4 regions of the Mesorhizobium sp. M1078 genome follow, and region 4 is predicted to be linked to each of the others. Evidence: riboswitches for the same ligand, from Rfam matches in the RefSeq annotation. Region 4 holds a riboswitch; each other region holds the start of a gene.
What was found. Region 4 has a riboswitch for cobalamin ahead of metE (5-methyltetrahydropteroyltriglutamate--homocysteine S-methyltransferase). Riboswitches for the same ligand answer to the same signal wherever they lie in the genome.
Positions count from the first base shown of each region.

Region 1: linked by a shared signal. The riboswitch ahead of NKH38_RS07895 (DUF1636 family protein) and the one ahead of metE (5-methyltetrahydropteroyltriglutamate--homocysteine S-methyltransferase) in region 4 are both predicted to bind cobalamin.
Region 2: linked by a shared signal. The riboswitch ahead of NKH38_RS08120 (CbtB domain-containing protein) and the one ahead of metE (5-methyltetrahydropteroyltriglutamate--homocysteine S-methyltransferase) in region 4 are both predicted to bind cobalamin.
Region 3: linked by a shared signal. The riboswitch ahead of NKH38_RS20470 (aromatic ring-hydroxylating oxygenase subunit alpha) and the one ahead of metE (5-methyltetrahydropteroyltriglutamate--homocysteine S-methyltransferase) in region 4 are both predicted to bind cobalamin.

Region 1 covers NZ_JAMYMP010000004.1:29,103-34,473, reverse strand. The annotation lists gene NKH38_RS07910 (NuoB/complex I 20 kDa subunit family protein) at 1-285, opposite strand, end outside; gene NKH38_RS07905 (NADH-quinone oxidoreductase subunit A) at 276-641, opposite strand; gene NKH38_RS07900 (winged helix-turn-helix domain-containing protein) at 970-2,172, shown strand; cobalamin riboswitch at 2,202-2,406, shown strand; gene NKH38_RS07895 (DUF1636 family protein) at 2,445-2,873, shown strand; gene cobW (cobalamin biosynthesis protein CobW) at 2,876-3,928, shown strand; gene cobN (cobaltochelatase subunit CobN) at 3,947-5,371, shown strand, end outside.
Region 2 covers NZ_JAMYMP010000004.1:72,748-78,118, forward strand. The annotation lists gene NKH38_RS08100 (heparan-alpha-glucosaminide N-acetyltransferase) at 1-182, opposite strand, end outside; gene NKH38_RS08105 (MFS transporter) at 415-1,614, shown strand; gene NKH38_RS08110 (aromatic ring-hydroxylating oxygenase subunit alpha) at 1,615-2,778, opposite strand; gene NKH38_RS08115 (gamma-glutamylcyclotransferase) at 2,913-3,605, shown strand; cobalamin riboswitch at 3,673-3,868, shown strand; gene NKH38_RS08120 (CbtB domain-containing protein) at 3,905-4,084, shown strand; gene NKH38_RS08125 (CbtA family protein) at 4,100-4,903, shown strand; gene cobU (bifunctional adenosylcobinamide kinase/adenosylcobinamide-phosphate guanylyltransferase) at 4,896-5,371, shown strand, end outside.
Region 3 covers NZ_JAMYMP010000015.1:131,088-136,458, forward strand. The annotation lists gene NKH38_RS20455 (serine kinase) at 1-547, opposite strand, end outside; gene NKH38_RS20460 (PqqD family protein) at 700-1,122, opposite strand; gene NKH38_RS20465 (FAD-binding oxidoreductase) at 1,284-2,384, opposite strand; gene NKH38_RS20470 (aromatic ring-hydroxylating oxygenase subunit alpha) at 2,422-3,669, opposite strand; cobalamin riboswitch at 3,787-3,988, opposite strand; gene NKH38_RS20475 (DUF680 domain-containing protein) at 4,488-4,694, shown strand; gene NKH38_RS20480 (DUF680 domain-containing protein) at 4,760-4,963, shown strand; gene NKH38_RS20485 (DUF680 domain-containing protein) at 5,035-5,268, shown strand; gene NKH38_RS20490 (ABC transporter ATP-binding protein) at 5,342-5,371, opposite strand, start outside.
Region 4 covers NZ_JAMYMP010000031.1:6,332-11,702, forward strand. The annotation lists gene metE (5-methyltetrahydropteroyltriglutamate--homocysteine S-methyltransferase) at 345-2,693, opposite strand; cobalamin riboswitch at 2,785-2,984, opposite strand; gene NKH38_RS26810 (adenosine kinase) at 3,390-4,382, opposite strand; gene metK (methionine adenosyltransferase) at 4,491-5,371, opposite strand, start outside.

The sequences.
Region 1 (5,371 bases), on a different contig from region 4:
GCGAGGAGCCACGCCAAACCTTTCAGAATCATAGCGCGGCATCGAGGTGTGGATCATCTCGACGGCACAGCAGGCGAGACCGAAGGTCATGAACATCAGCGAGCCGCTGCGTGCCCAGGTGATCAGCGCCTCGGTCGAGGTGACCAGAAAACCCTTGTCGGCCAGTTCATTGTTGATCTCGAGGAAGAACGGATCGTCGGAACCGACCGGACGTCCGGTATTGGGGTCGATCAGGCCTTTGGGCTTCGGCGCGACGAGCGTTCCGGAACTGTCGTTCAATCCCATTCCAGCGCTCCTTTTTTCCATTCATAGGCAAAGCCGATGGTCAGCACCGCCAAAAACACCATCATCGACCAGAAACCGAGCATGCCGATCTTCGAGAACGACACCGCCCACGGAAACAGGAAGGCCACTTCCAGATCGAAGATGATGAACAGGATCGACACCAGGTAGAAGCGGATGTCGAATTTCATCCGGGCATCGTCGAACGAGTTGAACCCGCACTCGTAGGCGGAAAGCTTCTCCGGATCGGGATTGCGATAAGCCACCAGGAACGGCGCGATGATAAGCGCCAAGCCTACAACTGCGGCCACGGCGATGAAGAGGACGATGGGCAGGTATGAACTGAGGAGTACGTTCATGCTCGGCTTTCCGTTGGCGGCCAATCCACTTTGATTACAGCAACCAACCCTAATGCGGAAGCGCGACAGTTTAACCGCTGAACCGTTTTAGGTGCCTTTGCTGCAACGCGGCGAGGGTTAGCGCAGGGCTTTCAGCGAAGCAAGTCAAACCTTGTTCAAAAGACAGTGCTGGACGGCAGGCCGGGAAAAACTGGTCCGATCTCCTCCTGTTTGATTTCCTTCATCTTTCACTCCACTTTTGTCTCCTGACACATCTCCCGCCATTTGCCTGCTAGCATGACCGGAATCGCCGGCTAAAGTCGGGAAAAATGGTTCGAGGCAAGACACTTTGACGAAGGACAATATCTCACTCCCGACGGCCAGGCGCATCGCGCTCGCCGCGCAAGGATTTCTCGATCCCCGCCCGGTCGGCACGCCCGATCGCCGCCACCTCGCCCGCGTGCTGTCGCGCACCGGCCTGCTGCAGATCGATTCCGTCAGCGCCGTGGTGCGCGCCCACTATATGCCGCTCTATTCGCGCCTTGGCCCCTACCCGCTCACCCTGCTCGACAATGCCGCAATCACCCGCAAGCGCACCGTGTTCGAGTACTGGGCGCATGAGGCCTCGTTCCTGCCGGTCGAGACCTACCCACTGATGCGCTGGCGCATGCAGCGCGCTGAAAGCGGCGACGAAATGTATCTGGGCCTCGCCAAATGGGGCCGCGAGCACGCCGCCTATATCGAAGAGATCTACCGCGCGGTCGCCGAGCGCGGCCCGATTGCCGCTTCGGCACTGGAGGGCCAGAAAGGTTCGGGCGGCTGGTGGGGCTGGAGCCACGCCAAGCACGCCTTCGAATGGCTCTTCTGGGCCGGACGCATCACCACGGCGCACCGCCGTGGCTTCGAGCGTTTCTACGACCTGCCCGAGCGCGTGCTGCCGCAGGCGATCCTCGACCTGCCGGTGCCGGCGGCCGAGGACGCGCACCGCGAATTGCTGCGCATTTCCGCCCGCGCCCACGGCATCGCGACGTCGGGTCACCTGCGCGACTATTTCCGCCTGTCGCCGGCCGATATGAAGGGCCGGCTGGAGGAACTGGTCGAGTTGGGCGAACTGCTGCCGGTGCGCGTCGAAGGCTGGGACAAGCCGGCTTACCTCTATAAGGACGCCCGTCTGCCGCGAAAGATCGAGGCCCGCGCGCTACTGGCGCCCTTCGATCCGGTGGTCTTCGAGCGCTCGCGCACCGAGCGCCTGTTCGATTTCCACTACCGCATCGAGATCTACACGCCGGCCGAAAAGCGCCAATATGGCTACTACGTGCTGCCCTTCCTGCTCGGCGACCGGATCGTCGCCCGCGTCGATCTCAAGGCCGACCGGCCTGCGAGTGTCTTACGCGTCCACGCCGCCTACGCCGAAGCAGGCGCACCGCCGGAAACTGCCGCAGAGCTGTTCGAGGAATTGAAGCAGATGCAGGGCTGGCTTGGCCTTGAGCGCATCGAAGTGGCGCCGGCCGGCAATCTGGGGAAACCCCTGGTCGACATCGCCATGTCGTAGCAGTGCGTTGACACAACTCCCCGCAACAGCCTAAATCCGCTCCAGACGGTCCCCTGCCCGCAACGGCAAGGGCCAAGAGGGAATGCGGTGCGGGACGAAAATCCCAAATCCGCGGCTGTCCCCGCAACTGTAAGCGAAGAGCCAAGGCCGAAAGCCACTGGGTAACACCGGGAAGGCGGCTAACCAAGGCGATGACCCGCGAGCCAGGAGACCTGCCGTCTGAGACAAAGTATCCGATCGCCTGGCGGGTTTCCGGGCAAGGAGCACGGTTTTTGGACCAGAACAGCAGTTTTTCGGCTGGCACAGCGGATGTTTCGTCTGCCAATAGCGACGCGTTGGCTGGCGTGACCGTCATCGTCTGCGCCTCATGCCGCGATGAAACCGGCTCAGACGCTCACCCCCGCGCCGGCGAACTGCTGGCCGACGACACGCGCCTCGCCGCAGCCGATGACAACATCCGCGTCCGCACCGCCGAATGTCTCGGCAATTGCAAGCGCCGCCTCAGCGCCGCGATCCTGCGTGATGGCTGCTGGAGCTATGTCTTCGGCGATCTGGCCGCAACCAGCGGCGCCGATCTCGTCACCGGCGCAAAGCTCTTCGCGACTTCGACCGACGGTCTCATCCCGTGGCGCGGCCGGCCCGATAGCCTCAAGCGCGGCCTCGTTGCCCGCATCCCACCCCTCGATATGCTGAAGGACTGACGATGAACGTTTCAAACCCGACCGGCAATCTCTCCCGTGTTCCCTGCACCGTCGTCACCGGCTTTCTCGGCGCCGGCAAGACGACGCTGGTCCGCCATCTCCTGGAAAACGCCGGGGGCAAGCGCATTGCCATCATCGTCAACGAGTTCGGCGACATCGGCATCGACGGCGAGATTCTCAAAGGGTGCGGCATCGACACTTGCCCCGAGGAAAACATCGTCGAACTGGCCAATGGCTGCATCTGCTGTACAGTCGCCGACGATTTCGTGCCCGCCCTCGACAAAATCCTCGCACTGACGCCGAGGGTCGACCACATCCTGATCGAGACCTCGGGCCTCGCTCTGCCCAAGCCGCTGGTCCAGGCGTTCCAGTGGCCGAGCGTGAAGAGCCGGGTGACGGTCGACGGTGTCATCGCCGTGGTAGACGGCCCGGCGCTGGCCGAGGGACGCGTCGCCAACGACATGGACGCGCTTCAGGCGCAGCGTGTCCAGGACGAGACGCTCGACCATGACGACCCCGTCGAAGAAGTCTTCGAAGACCAGATCGCCTGCGCCGATTTGATCATCCTGTCGAAGAGCGATTTGATGGATTCAGCCGGTTCGGCCCGCGCCAACACCATCATCAATGAGCATTCCGCCCGCGCGGTAAAAATCGTGCCGACCGCGCATGGCAAGGTCGACCCGTCGGTGCTGCTTGGCCTCGGTCTCGCCGTCGAAGACGACATCGAGAACCGCAAGTCGCACCATGACGGCGCCTTCGACCACGAGCATGACGATTTCGACACCTTCATCGTCGACATCCCCTCGATCACCAATCCGGACGAACTGGCCAGGCGCGTCGCTACGGTGGCCGAGGAAGAGAATGTTCTGCGCGTGAAAGGCTTCGTCGATGTCGGCGGCAAGCCGATGCGGCTTTTGCTGCAGGCCGTCGGCCGACGCGTCAACCATTATTATGACCGCGCCTGGACGACCGAAGACGATCGCCGCTCGCGTCTCGTCGTCATTGGCCTGAAGGGGCTGAACCGCCCGGCGATCGAGCGTATACTCGCCGGCTGATCTCAGGCACGAGCCGCGATGCACATACTCACCACGACCTCCGCCTCGCTCGACGATCTCGCCGAGCCCGTCGATCTCGGGCAGACGCCGGCGGATATCGTGGTGCTGTCCTTCACCGACAGCGACCTCGCCGGCCTCGCGGCGGCCTGGAAGGCCGATGCCGTCCGCCTGCCGTCGATGCGGCTGGCGGCGCTGCGCGACCTGCGCCATCCCATGTCCGTGGACCTCTGGATCGACAGCGTCGCCCGCCACGCCAAGGTGATTTTGGTGCGCATCCTCGGCGGCTACGACTGGTGGCGCTATGGCTGCGACCAGCTTGCCGCGACTGCCCGTGCGAACGGCATCAAGCTGGCACTGCTGCCGGGTGAAAGCCACGACGAGGATTTCAGGCTGATCGAAGCCTCGACGCTGCCGCGCGAGGAGTTGGACGGCCTGCTTGGCTATTTCCGCGAGGGCGGACCGGAGAATATGGCAGCACTGATGCAGCGGCTAGCGGGGTTGGCTGGGTCCGATGTGGCGGCGGCTGAGCCGGTCAGCGTGCCGAAAGCTGGCTACTACGAGCCAGGCCGCGGCGTCGTAGGCAAGTTGGATTTGGCCGATGTCGGCGTTCCTTCACACCCCCCTCTGTCCTGCCGGACATCTCCCCCGCAAGGGGGGAGATCAGCCGTCACCAAAGGCGGCTCCTCTCCTGCTCCTTTGGAGATCTCCGCAAGGTCTGCGATTGGCGAAAACATTTATGAGAGCACAATCTCCCCCCTTCCGGGGGAGATGTCCGGCAGGACAGAGGGGGGTGGGCGGGAACTCGGCGCAGACAACATCAACTCTCCCATCATCCCCATCCTCTTCTACCGCTCAATGCTGCTGGCCGCCGATGTCGCGCCAATCGATGCGCTTTTTGATGCACTGCGCCAACGCGGCATGAGACCGGTCCCGATCTTCGTCTCCAGCCTCAAAGACCCGACCTCCCTGGCCTTCGTCGGAACCGCGCTGGCCGCACTCAACCCCGCCGCCATCATCACCGCAACCGCCTTCGCTTCCGGCGCCGAACCCGGCGTCGAAACCCTGTTCGACCGCGCCGGCGTGCCTGTCTTCCAGGTCATCGTCGCCACCACCCGCCGCGACGTCTGGGACAACAACCAGCGCGGCCTGGCGCCCGCCGACCTTGCCATGCATGTCGTGCTGCCCGAACTCGACGGCCGCATCCTGGCCGGCGCGATTTCCTTCAAGGGCGAGAGCGAAACCGACCCGGCACTCGGCCACCGCGCCTTTGCAAACCGGCCGGAACCGGATCGCGTGGCGCAAGTGGCGGAGCGTGTCGCGGCGTTCATCAAGCTGCAGCAGACGCCCCGCGCGACGCGTAAGTTGGCGATCCTCATTCCGGACTATCCGAGCGCGCCCGGCCGCACTGGCTATGCAGTGGGCCTGGATGTGCCGTCCAGCGTG
Region 2 (5,371 bases), on a different contig from region 4:
ATCTTCCACCAGCCGACGGCGGTGAGGCCGGGGTCGGTGTAGTGGAAATTTTCGAGATCCCAGGTGAAGTGGTAGCTCGCCATGGCGATCAGCGCGATGCCGCGTACGACATCGATGGCGACGATGCGCTTCGGTTGATCTCGCTTCAGTTGATCTCCAGGGGGTGCGGTATGGATGCTCATGGTCTCGCGATCTGATTCAGCCCCAAAGACGACTATCACGGTTGCACCGGACAAAAGAAGGCCGCCCTCTAGGCTCCGGGTCGCGCCGTGCAGCTGCATCGGGCGGCGCTTTAGGCCAGAGCCGGAAAGCCTTTGGCCGAATTCGCTTTTTGCCGGGAAGGGGTCGGTTTCCTGTTACCGGCGGAGGAAGCGCCAGCGCAGATTTGGGCTGCGAGTCTGATTTGGGGATCAAATGTCCACCCATGTGCGCCATCCGATCTGGCTTCCGGCCCTGCGTCCGGCGGATGCCCGCACCTTTGCCTCGCTCTATGCGGTCGAATCCTTCGCCCGCGCCACGGTATCGAGCGTCATCCCGATCCAGGCCTATGAGATTCTGCACAACGAGCAGATCGTCTCGATCCTATACACCATCGTGGCGCTGCTCGGCCTGTCGGTGACCTTGTTCATGCCGATCTTGATCCGCAGGTTTGCCCGGCGCTGGGTCTATACCGCCGGCGCCTGCCTGCTGGCGATGGGCTCGCTGTTCTTCGTCACCCACACGCTTGCCGGGCAACTGGCAGGCATGCTGTGCCGCGTCATGGGGGCGAGCGCGCTGTCGATCACGCTCAACCTCTACATCATGGATCACATCCGCAAGACCGATTTCATGCAGGCCGAATCGCTGCGCATGGCGTGGTCGATGCTGGCTTGGACCGGCGGGCCGACACTCGGCATCTTCCTCTACACACGCTACGGCATCTATGCCGCGCATGGCGCGGTCGCGGTGTTGGCGTTGGCCTTGCTGGCGCTGTTCTGGACCTACAGGCTGGGCGACAACCGGTCGATCCGGCCGGGCAAGACACGGCCGGCCAATCCGCTGGTCAATATCGGCCGCTTCGTAGCACAACCCAGGCTTAGGCTGGCCTGGCTGATCGCCTTCGGCCGCTCCTGCTTCTGGACGACGTTCTTCGTCTACGGGCCGCTGTTCATGGTGATTACCGGCGAGGGCAAGCTTGCCGGCGGCCTGCTGATTTCGGCCGGCAATGCGCTGTTGTTCATGGCGATCTTCTGGGGCAAAGCGGGAAAACGCTTCGGCGGCCGGCGCACCATGACCTTCGCCTATTTCGCGATGTCGGCGACGCTGCTTGCGGCGGGCGCGGTCGGCACTACCGCGCCGCTGCTTACGGGCTTTTTCCTGCTCTGCGGCGCCTTCTTCACCATCGCGCTCGATGCACTGGGCTCGACCGCCTTCATGCGCTCGGTGCGGTCCTATGAGCGGGCGCAGATGGCCGCGGTCTACCGCACCTATCTCGACTTTTCCGAGCTGACGCCGCCGCTGGTTTATTCGGTGGTGCTGGCGTTTTTCGGCCTCGGCTCGGTGTTCGTGACGCTGGGCATTCTGGCCGCGGTTTGCGGCTTTATCACCTGGCGCTATCTGCCGAAGTCGCTTTGATCAGGAGGCCGCATGCCGCTCGCGCACCCAGTTGTGGAAGCGATGCAGATCATACTCCTCCTGCATCAGCACGCCGGCCGCGTGACGCATGGAGCGCAGGCCTTCCTGGTTGATCTCGCAGATCGCGGCATCCTCCTCCAGCACCTGGGTGCCGAAGGCGACGACATTGTCGATGTCCGTCTCAGCCAGCGCCTCGGGCGCGAACAGCCATTCGGCGGTGAGTTCGGTCTGTTCGGGACCGAGCGGCATCAGTCGCACCGTCCTGACATAATCGACATGGCCGACGATGAACATCGAGGGCAGGCTGGTGGCATAGGTCTGTCCGGCCGCACGCTCGGCTGGCGTCAGGCCCGGGAAGACCGGGCCATGGGCATGTCCGTCGCGCGACCAGGTCTCGGCGCCGGCGCGCAGGCCACCCGAAAACTCCGGTGCGTCATTGTCGGCATGGCGGACCCAGTCGGGGTCGTCGTGCCGGCTCATCAGGCCGCGGCCGTATATCGGCACCAGCCGAGACAGGTCCTTGTGGACGCCTGGGCAATGCAGGCACTCGTTGAAGTTCTCCCAGAAGATTTTCCAGTTGCAGTTCATCACCTTGCGCAGGACATGGCCTGATACCAGCGTTTCCAGCGGCCAGTTGGCGAGGTCGCCGGATGCGGGATCGAAGGAGGTCTCGGCGGAGCCGGCCGTCGCCTGCTGAAGGTTCACAAAGACAAAGCCGCGCCACACCGACAGCGCCACCCGGTAGAGCGGATGATCTGCCTTGTCGAAACCATCTGGCAGCGATTTCGAGGGAACGCGCACGAGATCGCCGCGCAGCGAGTAGGACCAGGCATGGTAGGGGCAAGTGATGAGCCGCGCTTTCAGCCGGCCCTCGCTTTCCTGGCAAAGCTGCGAGCCGCGATGCCGGCAGGTGTTGTGGAAGGCGCGCAACTCGCCGGTGTCGTCGCGCAGCACGACGATTTCCTGCGTGCCGACGCGGAATGTCCTGAATGCCAAAGGCTGGGCAAGATCGGCCTCGCGGCAGACGAGCAGCCAGCTTTTGTACCAGATGGCCTCGAGATCGCGCTGGTAAGCCTCGCTATCCCAATAGGCCGATGACGGTAGCGTCGGTTCGGCCCGGCTCAGGCCGTTATAGGGGTCGCGCTCGCTCGGGTTGGGATGCATGGCTGGCTTCCTATGAAGCGTCAGCCGACACCCCGGCAAATCGTTTGTCAATCAGAGTGCCGCATTGCCGGTTGCAGGCGCGGCGCATAATCATGTCGTGGACATGGGACATTCGGAATTGGGGGGATTCGGACGTGGCCGCACGACAGATGTCGCTTACGCCGGAGCTGGTCGCGCGCTGCTGGCGCGAGATCAGGGACCCCGGGCCTGATCCGGACGCGATGCATCTCGATGAAGCCGACTATGACGCGCTTCTGGATGAATTGCAGGTCGAACTCCCGGATAGCGAACCGCTATGGCTGTTCGGCTATGGATCGCTGATCTGGAAACCGGAAATAGATTATGTCGAGGACCGCGTTGCGCTGGCGCGCGGCTGGCATCGGTCCTTTTGCATGAACATGACGCGCTGGCGCGGCACCAAGGTCAGCCCCGGCCTGATGATGGCGCTGGACCGTGGCGGACAATGCAAGGGCGTCGCCTTTCGGCTGACCGACAATAACCGGCGCGAGCAGTTGGGCCGGCTTTTCCGGCGCGAAGTCACGCTGAAGCCGACAAGCTACCGGCCGCGCATGCTGAAGCTTGCAAGCGAGGCCGGACCGCTCAGGGCATTGGCCTTCGTGATCAACCGCAACGGCCTGACCTATTCAGGACCGCTCGACGAGGGCAAGGTCGTCGAAAGGCTGGCAACGTCCTGCGGGCACTGGGGGTCGGGCGCCGACTATCTCTACAACACGGTGAAAAACCTTGAAGAGCGCGGCATTCACGATCGCCATCTGTGGCGGCTGCAGCGGCTGGTTGCCGAGCGGATCACCGCGTTGAACCCGTAACGCCGCATGGCGCATTCGCGCTGTTGGCCGGCGGAATTTGGTTTGCCGGATGCGACCGTTTCAGCCTATAGTCATGCATGTCGTCGGTTCCGTTAGGGACCAAGAGGGAATGCGGTGAGGGCTGACTTGTTGCCCAATGCCGTGGCTGCCCCCGCAACTGTGTGCGGTAGTCCTCTCCAAGCCACTGGGGATTTTTTCTTCGGGAAGGTGGGGAAGGGCGCTGATCCGCGAGCCAGGAGACCTGCCGGCGACAGGGAACTGACTTCGATGCCCTCGGGTGGAGGGCGAAAGGACAAGATATGAATACCGCTTCCGTCTCCCTCGGCGCTTCCGTCTCCTCGCAGTCGCGCTTCATGCAGCTCGTGCTTAGCGCGTTTCTGGGCATTTTCGTCGTCGGCGTTGTCGGTTTCTCGCATATCGATGCGGTCCACAATGCGGCGCACGACTATCGCCATTCGATGGCGTTTCCCTGCCACTGACGAGGATCTGACATCATGAACCTGTTTCGCAACGTCGTGTTCATCGCGGCGATCGCAGGGCTCGTGGCGGGTGTCGCTCTCGCCTGCATGCAGGCCTACGCCACCGTGCCGCTGATCCTCAAGGCGGAGGTCTACGAAAAGGCTGGTGGCGGCCATGAGCATCAGCATGCCGCGGCGCCCGCCGCCAACGCTGCGGACACCGATGCCATGAGCACCGCCGCGCCGGCGGAAAATGCGGTGAGCAGCGCAGCACCGGCTGAAGCAGCCGCGCCGGCGGAGGACGAAGGCTGGGCGCCGGCCGACGGCTTCGAGCGTTTCGCCTTCAGTGTCGTCGCCAATATCGTCACCGGCATCGGCTTCGCGCTGGTCCTGGTGGCGGTTTCCGAGTTCGCCGGCGGCATCGGCAGCTGGCGCCAGGGCGTGTTCTGGGGCTTGGCCGGCTTTGCCGTGTTCACGCTGGCGCCGGGCCTCGGCCTGCCGCCGGAACTGCCGGCAATGCAGGCGGCCGATCTCATGCAGCGCCAGATCTGGTGGTGGGCAACGGTGATGACAACGGCGATCGGTCTTGCCCTTATCACCTTCCGCACGTCGGCGCCCCTGACTGTGCTCGCCGTCGTCCTGATCGTCGCCCCGCATATTGTCGGCGCGCCGCAGCCTGACAGTTTCGTAACGCCGATCCCGGAGGGCCTGCATCATCAGTTCGTGGTGGCGGTGACGCTGACCAATCTGGTGTTCTGGCTGGTGCTCGGCGCAGTTGTCGGTGTAGTGCGCGCGCGCTTCGCCGGCACCGCGACCAGCCTGCGCGACAGCTTTGCCTGATCGCAGTTTGACCTTCATCATCGGCGGTGCGCGCTCCGGCAAGAGCGCGCATGCCGAAACTTTGGCGACGGCGTTGCTGCCGCCATGGGCTTATATCGCCACCGCGCTAGCCTATGACGGCGAAATGCGCGAGCGCATCGCGCAGCACCGCTCGCGCCGTGGCGAGGGGTGGGCGACCATCGACGCCCCGCTTGATCTTGCCGGTGCGCTCGAGGCATTGCCGGACAACCAGCCGGTGCTTGTCGACTGCCTGACGCTGTGGCTGACCAATCATATGCTGGCCGATCATGATCTGGAGGGGGAGTGCCGGCGGCTGGCCGATGTGCTTTCGCGGCCGCGCGGACCGTGGTTCGTGGTCTCCAACGAAGTCGGACAAGGCATCGTGCCCGACAATGCGCTGGCACGCCGGTTCCGCGATGCCGCCGGCCGGCTCAACCAGCAGATCGCGGTCGTAGCTGATATGGTGCT
Region 3 (5,371 bases), on a different contig from region 4:
CTCCCCCGGAGCCCGCCAGCAACACGCCCTTGCCATCGATGCCCAGCGTGCCGGCATGGGTAAGCCGCATGCCGCGCGCCGCATATTCCCAATGCAGGAAGGCGCGCAGCGGCGCCGCCTGTTCCCATGGCGGAAAGGCCTCGGCCGCCATCATCAGCTGCGCCCCGACATGGCGTTGCGGATCATGGAACTGCCAGAAATCGAGGTCATGATAGTAGCTGCCGCGCAATCCGGCCTCTTCCAGCCGGTTGGCAAAGGCATGATGGTTGTAATCGCCTCGGCCCCAGGTGGCCGGGGCGAGGACGCCATCGATGCCCGGGTGGGCGACGAAAATGCGGCAGCCGTCAGATGCAGACGGATTTTCCGGGGCCGGTATGAAGGCATGGCTCATGGCTTCCGCCAGCGTGCCATGGTCGAGATGGACACTCAGCTCCAGTCCCGGCAACCGCACGCTGGTGGTAACGGGATAGAAGGCGGCGGCGCTTTCCGCGGCCGCCAGCACATGGCGGGCATAATCCGGCAGGGTTTGCAGCGTGATCAAAGGCATGTGTTGGTTGTTCAGCGTCCAGAATTGCGCCGGGTCGCCTGATGCATGTCGCTCGGGGTGGCCCCGGTTTTGAGACGACGACATGCATAAAATCAAAGATCTAAACCGCGTCGCCTGAGTCCGTTCAAACGCGACGCGCTTTAGGGAAACGATTATGCCTGTTTCACCGCCGGCCAGCCGAGAGGTTCCTCGACCTCATGGATCGGGTCGACAATGATGAGATCGGCAAGGTCGTCATGGACATCGACCTTGAGCGGCTCATTGCTGGCAGCAAGCGCAGACGACAGCTCGCCCGAAAGCGGTTGTGCCGATGTTTCGGCTGGCGCAAGCAACCCGAAATCGAGCAGTCGGGCAACGAAGCTTTCGAGGTCGGCCAGGCTTATTTTTGCGGCGCCCGCGGCAGCTCCGACCAGCGCTTCAGTGGCGACGCCGGACGACAAAGCCTGCCAGACCCGGCTGCCGGAATCGGAAAAGCCGAAATACTTACCGTTCGAAAGATCGAGAACGACGGCTTCGCCATCGAATGATTCGAAAACGATGTCCTTGCTTGCGACCGCGTAGACCCGCTGTTGCATCGCTCTGTCCCCCGTTCCATGCGCCCATGAAGGGATGCGCCAGTTTCACGGTCTGCCAGCCCTTCCTAAGTGCGTCTAAATCACTCGGCCTATGCTTGGCAAGACAAAGACCCGCGAACACAACGCCTGCGTCGGTGACCGTTGCGGCGAAGTCGACCGGCTCAAGCCTCGATTTCGAGCGCCGACAATGGTTTCGAGCAGCAGGCAAGGATAAAACCGTCATCGATCTCGTGGTCGAGGATGCCGCCATTGTGGCTCATCTCGACTTCGCCGGAGACCTTCTTCACCTTGCAGGTGCCGCACAGGCCGAACTCGCAGGCGGCGGGAATCCGCACGCCCGAGCTGCGCGCTGTCTGTAGCACGGTCTGGCCGGCGACGCAGCCGGCATCGACCTCCGAAAGCGAGAAGCGGATCGGCGTCACGGCTTCGACAGGTGCAGCGATGCCGTCCTCGACCGGGGAGGCAAACGGCGCCGGAATTTCCTCCACCACAGGCGCGGCAAAGCTCTCCTGATGGTATTTCGTCATGTCGAAGCCGGCGGCATCCAGCATGCCGCGCACGGCGCGCATGAACGGATCGGGGCCGCAGCAGAAGATTTCGCGCTCGCGGAAATCCGGAGCCAGCAAGGGCAGCCGGATCGCGTCGATGCGCCCCATATGACCGTACCAGCCCTCGCGGCTGGAACGTTCCTCGATCATGAAGCCGAGCGACAGGCCGGGCATATGGCCGCCGAGCAGTTCGAGTTCCTTGCGGAAGATGATCTCTTCGGCACGCCGCGCGCAGTTGACGAAACCGACATCGGTCCATGGCGCGCAGTCGTTCAGCCAGCGCAGCATCGACATCATCGGCGTCACGCCGGAGCCGGCGGAAATGAACAGGTATTTGGCCGCCGGGTGGCTGTGCAACGAGAAGTCGCCGGCCGGTCCGTAGGCCTTGACATGCGAACCGGGCACCAGATGGTCGAACATCCAGCGCGTGCCGATGCTGCCCGGTTGCGCCTTCACTGTCACCGCGATCGAAAACGGCCGCGATGGCGACGACGACAGCGTATAGGTGCGCATCAGCGGCCCGTCCGGTGTCGGCAGTTCCAGCGTCAGGAACTGGCCCGGCTTGTAGCGGAACCAGGTCTGGTTGTCGGAGCGGAAGGTGAAGGTCTTGACGTCAGGCGCCTCGTCGCTGACGCCGATCACTTCCAGCACCTGCAGCCTATCGTTCCAGGGCGCCATCTGGTCGAGATGGCGATAGAGCCCAAGATCCGTCATCGCATTCATCCTCCGGTCCTTCTTCGCCTGCTCCAGCTCACGCGACGCTGCGCAGCGCCGGCCTGCCACCTTCGGCAAGGCGCGGGCCGATGAAGGCCGCGTACCATTCGACGAACTGGATCACGCCGCCCTCGTGCAGCTCCGAATAGGGGCCGGGCTCATAGGCCGGAGACAGGATGCCGAAGGCGTTTTCCTCGACGATGCGGCGGTCCTGGTCGTTGGTCTCGGTCCAGACATGGGTGAGCTCCTCAAGGTTGTAGTCGACCCCCTCGACCGCATCCTTGTGCACCAGCCACTTGGTCGTCACCGCGGTTTCGGTGGCGCTGATCGGCAGCACCCGGAAGGTGACCGCATGGTCGATCAGTATGTGGTTCCAAGTCGTCGGATAGTGGTAGTGCATCAAGGTGCCGATGCGGTCGGCGGCAAGAGTGTCGGACAGGTTCTTCGTCACCGCGCGCTTTCCGGACATCGTGTAGCTGACGGCATCGCGCAGCAGCGGCGCGCGGGTGGCGCGGTATTGCCCGGCCGGATCGATGCGGAACTTGCTCGGCAGGCCCGCCGCCTCGCATTTCGCCCAGTGCGCCAGCATCTCCGGATCGCTGTCGGCGCCCTGCACGCCGGTCACCGTCGGCGCTTCGGGGAATGTCTTGCACAGCTCTGGATGATTGCCGGCGCAGTGATAGCATTCGCGGTTGTTTTCCCAGACCAGCTTCCAGTTGCCCTTCTCGATGATGGTGCTCTCGAAGGCGACCTTGGCTTCATTCAGCCGGTGCGGCTTGAGGTAGGGCTCTATCATGGCGCGCATCGGCGCAAAGTCGGCAGGTTCTTTCGCCAGGCAGATGAAGATGTAGCCGCCGACGCTCTCGCAGGCGACGGGCTTCAGGCCGAACTGGCTCTTGTCGAAACCGTCGGCCATCTGGCGGGCAAACAGCAGCCGGCCGTCAAGCTCGTAGGTCCACTGGTGATAGGGGCAGACAAGCTTTGCCGCCATGCCCTTCTCAGTGTTGCAGACACGGCTGCCGCGATGGCGGCAGGAATTGTGAAAGGCGTTGATGTTGCCCTTCTGGTCGCGGACCAGCACCACCGGATAATCGCCGATCTGCACGGTGATATAGCTGCCGGGCTTCGGCAGTTCGCAATCATGGCCGATGAACAGCCAGTCGCGATACCAGATGAGCTCCATGTCGAGCTTGAAATAGTCCGGGTCGGTGTAGAAGGGCTGTTCCAGCGAAAAGCCTTGCTTGCGGCCGTTCAGGAGCCTCAGCATGTCGTTGCGCGTATCCATAGTTCTGTCCTCGTGGTTTAAGGACTGAACTTGGTGGTGATGGAGGAAGGATCGGACGCAGGCCGGCGTGGCTCCGGACATGCACTATCCACCTCTTGACCGCCCACCGCGATCAGTCGAGTCTAGGCATCTCGGGCTGGTTTCCGGGCTCTGGAGTTGTCCTTGCGGACCATCGCGACACCTTCCCAGGCTCTTGCCCAGTGGTCTCCCGTTGCGACTTGAACTCCACCACCGTTGCGGGGGCAGCGCCGGATTCTGACCGGCTTCCCAATTCTCCGCTGCGTCGTCACGAAGCGGCACCTGAGATGCGATCATCTAATCACGGCAGCGATCGCGACGTCGGCATGAAAGCGACATCATATCCATGCGGCGCGACACGCGCGGCATACGCCCCCCGCCGCCGGTCAAAGAGCTGAGACGTTTCTTGCGAGGCCATCATCGCCGTTTCGAATCGCTGCGGATCCAGTTCGATCGGGGGCAAAAAGGGCTCAACGGTATCGAAAAGTTACTATTAGCAATCTCTAATCGAACCGAACGGTTCGTTTCTGTTGACAATGCGTGCAGGACGGTGTGAACGACGGCCCGGAAACCGACACCGGAGCGAACCACTCGGTTCGGCATAAGCGACTGAAAACAATGCGACAAATGACCATAGAGGAACTTTCTGGCACAATTTCAAGGTGCAGGACCGTGGTCCACATGGAACAACTTCGTGATTGGAAACCAGCCTATGGCTTTCCCACATCGGGGCTGTCCGAACGACGCGAATTCCTCCCAAGACACGCCGCTAGACGGACAGACAAACTGGAGTCCTAAAAATGAAAAAGATCATCTTCACTGCCGCAGCCGTTTTGGCGATCACCGGCAGCGCCTTCGCCGGTAGCGACAATTACGGTTCCAATGGTGCGAACCAGCCAGCCGTCTCGGTCGACAGCTCGTATACGGCTTCCATTCAGAAGCCGGCGCACGCTGACAAGCAGCCTGTCGTTCAGGGCGCCGACCGCGACCTCTACGGCAATCGCTGATCCCGACCAAAGAAGGGCAGCTATCCCGCCCTTCTTGGGATCTCAAAAAATTCAGGAGTATTGAAATGAAAAAGATCATCCTTGCTGCCGCCGCCGTTTTGGCCATCTCCGGCAGCGCTTTCGCCGGCAGCGACAACTACGGTTCGAACGGCGCCAACCAGCCTGCGATTACGTCGACCGATAGTGGCCATACGGCTTCGGTTGAGAAGTCGGCTCCAGCCGAGCAGGCGCCTGCCCACGGTGCCGACCGTAACCTTTTCGGCCGCTAAAAGCCGGTTTCCAGCACGTGGCGGGCTTATCTGCTGCAGCTGGCGGCATCAGAAAAATTCAGGAGACTAAAATGAAGAAGATCGTTCTTGCCACCGCAGCCGTTCTGGCTGTTTCGAGCGCTGCCTTTGCCGGCAGCGACAATTATGGCTCCGAAGGCGCCAACCAGCCGGCCGCTGCCGTCGACACCACCCGCACTTCGTCGACCGGCACCAACTCGGCGGTCTACAAGCTGCTGAACTCGTCGAACGACCAACAGAAGTTCGTTCCTCAGAGCAGCGACAGGGATCGGTTCGGCAACAACTAACAGCCGAAGCTTAAAAAAAGAGCGGCGGGCCTGGCCCGCCGCTCTTTTTTCATGCCTGTACGACGCAGCTATCTCAAGCCGCCTTCACTTCCACCGGCTTGAG
Region 4 (5,371 bases):
GACGCTAGCGATACCCGAACCCTGCCACCTCGCCCGTAGTCTGCGCGATCAACTGGGGGCGGACAGACGCAGCACCATATATTGTCCTGAGCGAACGCGCCAAGCAGTCTACTTTGAGAAACGACGCGTGTCCGATTTGTTCGAGGCGCGGGGCCTGTATGTCCCCAAGCAACCAATATTATAGCGTAGTGCCACATTTATATTTCTGCGGGATTAAGACACGTGCCGTAGGGAAATTGCACATTTGCGCCGAGTGGCTCATTTCCAAGAGTGTGCCGGTTTGGCATGTTCACGGCCGACAGGAGCCAGCCGGTAGCTCACCACACGGTGAGGAAGGAGAAGCCTCAGGCCACTTTCTCCCGGAGCGCGCGCGCTGCAGCGACCATGTTCATGAGGGCAGGGCGGACCTCCTCCCACTTGCGTGTTTTGAGGCCACAGTCCGGGTTTACCCACAGTTGGCCGTCGGACAGTCGCTCGCGGGCAAGCATGATTAGGTCCGAAATCTCGCAGACCTCCGGCACACGTGGTGAGTGAATGTCATAGACGCCGGGACCGATCTCGTTCGGATATTTGGAGCTCGTGAAGGCGTCCAGCAGTTCCATCTTGGAGCGCGACGTCTCAATCGAAATGACATCCGCATCCATTCCAGCGATCGCGTCGATGATCTCGTTGAACTCCGAATAGCACATGTGGGTATGGATTCGAGTCGCGTCCTTTACACCCGTTGAAGCGATCCGGAAGCATTCGACAGCCCAGTCGAGATAGGCTTTCCAGTCAGATTGGCGCAGTGGCAATCCTTCGCGAAACGCGGCCTCATCGATCTGGATCATCCTTGCGCCGGACCTTTCGAGATCCGTCACTTCGTCGCGGATGGCGAGCGCGATCTGGCGGCAGGCTTCGGAGCGGGGTACGTCGTCTCGAACAAAGGACCAGTTGAGAATGGTCACTGGGCCTGTGAGCATTCCCTTCACAGGCTTTTCCGTAAGCGACTGGGCGAATTGCCACCAGCGCACCGTCATCGGATTGCGCCTCGATACGTCCCCGAAGATGATGGGGGGACGCACGTAGCGCGACCCATAGCTTTGCACCCAGGCATGCTGAGTGAAGGCGAAGCCGGACAGCTGCTCGCCGAAATGCTGTACCATATCGTTTCGTTCGAACTCACCGTGCACCAGCACGTCCAGCCCGATCTCTTCCTGCCAACGAATTGCTGACTCGATCTCCTTCTTCAGGAAAATCTCGTAGTCGACATAACTGAGCTGGCCCTTCGCATGAGCGGACCGGGCGCGGCGTACCTGCGGCGTCTGCGGGAAGGACCCGATTGTCGTCGTCGGGAACGGCGGCAGCCCGAGCGTGCCGGCCTGGACTCTGGAGCGCTCGCCAAAAGCGCTCTCTCGTCGTTTCATGCTATGGTCAATGCTGGCGATCCGCCCCTCAACAAGCGGGTCATGGATCTTCGTGGACGTCAAGCGAGTGGCGGCAGCCTCGGCAGAAGCTTTCAACGCGGCTGCCACCGCATCTCTGCCTTTGGAAAGGGCCCGGGCCAGCAAGACCAGCTCGTCGGTCTTCTGGGCCGCGAAGGCGAGCCACGACCTGATGTCGGCCTCGAGTTCCGTCTCCATGCGCAGGTCAATCGGCACATGCAGCATCGAGCAAGAAGGCGCGATTTCGACGCGGTCCAAGGGCCAGCCGGCGACGATCGGTTTGATGCGGTCGAGAATGGCGGGCAGGTTCGCACGCCAGACGTTGCGGCCATCGATCAAGCCGAGCGAGAGCACCAGATCCTTCGGAGCGAGCCGACCCACCGTTTCCAGCTGCTCGGGAGCGCGCACGAGATCAATATGCAGGCCGGCCAGGGGCAGAGAAACCGCGGTTTCGAGATTGTCTCCCAGCGACCCGAAATACGTAGCCAGCATGATCTTCAGCTCGGGCGCGGCTTTCGACAGCTGGCCATAGGCGAATTCGAACGCAGCTCGTTCGTTCGGGTTCAGATCGAGGACAAGCGCTGGCTCATCGATCTGCACCCAGTCGGCTCCCGACAGCTTCAGCCTCTGCAGGACTTGCTCGTAAACGGGCAGCAGCCGCGGTAGGAGCGCGATGGGACCGAACCCTTCGGCACGCGATTTCGCCAGCTTGAGGAAGGTGATGGGTCCAAGGATGACTGGGCGTGTGTGAATGCCGAGAGCTTTAGCCTCGAGGAAGTAATCGACCGGCTTCGATGACGAGAGGGCGAACGTCTGATCATCATCGAGTTCCGGCACAATGTAGTGGTAGTTGGTGTCAAACCACTTGGTCATTTCCATCGCGGTTACACCAGGTCCATGAGCCTCCTCCTGGTAACCAGCGTGTCCACAATCCTCCGTCTGACCCTGGTTGCCGCGCGCCATTGCGAAGTAGATGTCAAGTGGGACCTCGCCGCTATTCCAGCCGTAACGGGATGGAACGGCCCCGACCATGGCTGCGGTGTCGAGCACATGGTCGTAAAGCGAGAAGTCGTTCGACGGGATTTTCGACACGCCGCGATCGCGCTGCTCTTCCCAGCTAGCGGCACGGAGCGCCTTCGACGTCGTGAGAAGGTCGCCAGCGGACGATGTTCCGGACCAGTAGCTTTCAAGCGCGAATTTCAGTTCTCGCCGACGACCGAAGCGCGGCACGCCGAGCGTTGCTACAGGAATTTGCTGAGAGACAGTCATGTCATACCCCGATGGTTGGGGGCGTCGGTGACAAGGAAGGCGCTAGCAGGCCGGCACGCCGGTTGCAGCGGCCACCGAGACACCCCGCCCGTGGACGTAATTCGCCGTGGCAGGTCTCTGGCTCGCGGGGTCATAGCCTCTACCCGTCTTCCCGAGGGTATTCGCCTCAGTGACATGAGTGGATTGGCTCGCCGCTAACAGTTGCGGGGGCAGCGCCGGCATCGCACCGGCTTCCCTCTTAGCTCCGCTGCGGCAGCACCGTACGCGAGAACCACAACAGCAGACAATCACAGCAACCCTCTCTTTGTCAATGACGCATAATGAAATGTTTATGTCGTTATATGGTCGCGTTTTACGCCTTTGTCTAGCATTGTGAAATATTCAGTCTGCTGCCCGCATTCGGCATCGTGGGACGTGATCGCAAGTGAAGTCCGACGGACGCCGCGAGTTCTCCGTTACCTCAGGAACCTTACTGGCCTTCCCCAAGCTGAGCTTCTGGAAAATGCTGGTGACGATCTGGATGACGGTGAATGCTGTCATGGCAAGCACGCCTTGCACCGCTCCTCCAGCGAGCCTCACGGCAGCAGCATGGGTCAGTTCTCCGAAGCGAATGGCTGTCGCTATCAGCGAGCTTTGACACAGTTCCGCCACTGCGGTCATCGCGTCAGTAGGGCGGCTGGTTAGTTGCCCGCGCATCTACAGCAACCCAGCCCCTTCCGCCTCGCGGCGCAAATTCTGCCTTGGCCTGGGGCCGATCTGCTGGATCACCAGGCCGGCCGCCAGCGAGCCAAGGTCGCCGCAGGTCTTGAGGTTGCGGCCCTGCGTGTAGCCATGCAGGAAACCGGCGGCGTAGAGGTCGCCGGCGCCGGTGGTGTCGACCAACTCCTTGATGGCGGTCGCCTCGATGACCACGGTCTCGTCGCCGCGCACGATCACCGAGCCTTTTTCGGAACGGGTGACGGCGGCAATCTTGCAGTCCTTGCGGATCTGAGCCAGCGCCTCGTCGAAGGATTTTGTCTGGTAGAGCGACTTGATCTCGTGGCTGTTGGCAAAGACGATGTTGACAGTGCCCGAGCGCATCAGCTCGAGGAACTCGTCCCGGTAGCGGTCGACGCAGAACGAATCCGACAACGTCATCGACACTTCGCGTCCGGCCTCGTGTGCGAGCTTCGCCGTCTGCCGGATCGCCTCCTTGGCGCGCGGCGGATCCCACAGATAGCCCTCGAAATAGGTAACCTTGGCGCCGGATGCCTTGTCGGCCTCGACATCCTCAGGGCCAAGCTCGACGCAGGCGCCGAGATAGGTGTTCATCGAGCGCTCGCCGTCGGGCGTGACGAAGATCATAGAGCGCGCCGTCGGCGGCTCGCCCTTGAGCGGCCTGGTGTCGAAGGCGACACCCTGTGCATGGATATCGTGCGCATAGATTTCGCCCAGCGCATCGTTGGAGACCTTGCCGAAGAAGGCGGCGCGTCCGCCGAAGCTGGCTACGCCGGCCGCCGTGTTGCCGGCACTGCCGCCGGAGGCCTCGATCGCCGGGCCCATGCGGCTGTAGAGCAGTTCGGCGCGGCGCGTGTCGATCAGGTTCATCGCGCCCTTGATGATGCCGTTGATCTCGAGGAATGCCTCGTCGCACTGGGCGATGATGTCGACAATGGCATTGCCGATGCAAAGCACGTCATAATCCGGCATCAATGTCTCCGCCAAAAAAACCGAGCCGGCTTCTCGCCACGCCTGCCAGGCGCGGGTCTGCTCGGTGGAAATGGGCTTTCCGCTTGCCAATCCGTTCGCCGGCGGCTCTCACGGGGCGGCGAGTCCTGCCTCGCGACGCAATTCGTCCGCCCTGTCTGTCTTCTCCCAGGTGAAATCAGGCTCTTCACGGCCGAAATGGCCATAGGTCGCTGTATTGCGATATATAGGGCGTAAGAGATCAAGCATCTTGATAATGCCTTTCGGTCTGAGATCGAACAACTCAAGAATGAGGCGCTCGATCCTGCTTTCCTCAACCCTGGCTGTCCCGAACGTGTTGACCATGACGGAAACCGGACTGGCCACGCCGATTGCGTAAGCAAGCTGCACCTCGCACACGTCCGCAAGTCCGCTAGCGACGATGTTCTTTGCGACATAGCGGGCTGCATAGGCAGCCGAGCGGTCAACCTTGGACGGGTCCTTGCCCGAGAAGGCGCCGCCGCCATGACGACCCATCCCGCCATAGGAATCGACGATGATCTTGCGTCCAGTGAGACCGCAGTCGCCGCGCGGCCCGCCGACTACGAACCGCCCCGTCGGGTTAACCAGAATTCTGATGCCTTCCGTCTCCAGGTGGGTCGGCAGGACAGGCTTTATGATTTCCTCAATGACGCCCTCGCGGACAGTCTCTTGCGAGACCTGCTCGTCATGTTGCGTCGACACGACGATGGTATCCAGGGCGACCGGGCGCAACCCCTCATAGCGCACTGAGACTTGGGATTTCATGTCAGGACGCAACCAGCCAAGCTGTTGTGCCTTCCGGACATACGCCTGCCGTTTCGTCAAGCGATGAGCGAGCTGGATCGGCAAAGGCATCAGGGTATCGGTTTCGCGGCATGCGTAGCCGAACATGAGGCCCTGATCTCCCGCTCCCTGCTGGAGGTCTTGCCCTCTTCCCTCGTCAACGCCTTGGCTGATGTCGGGCGACTGCT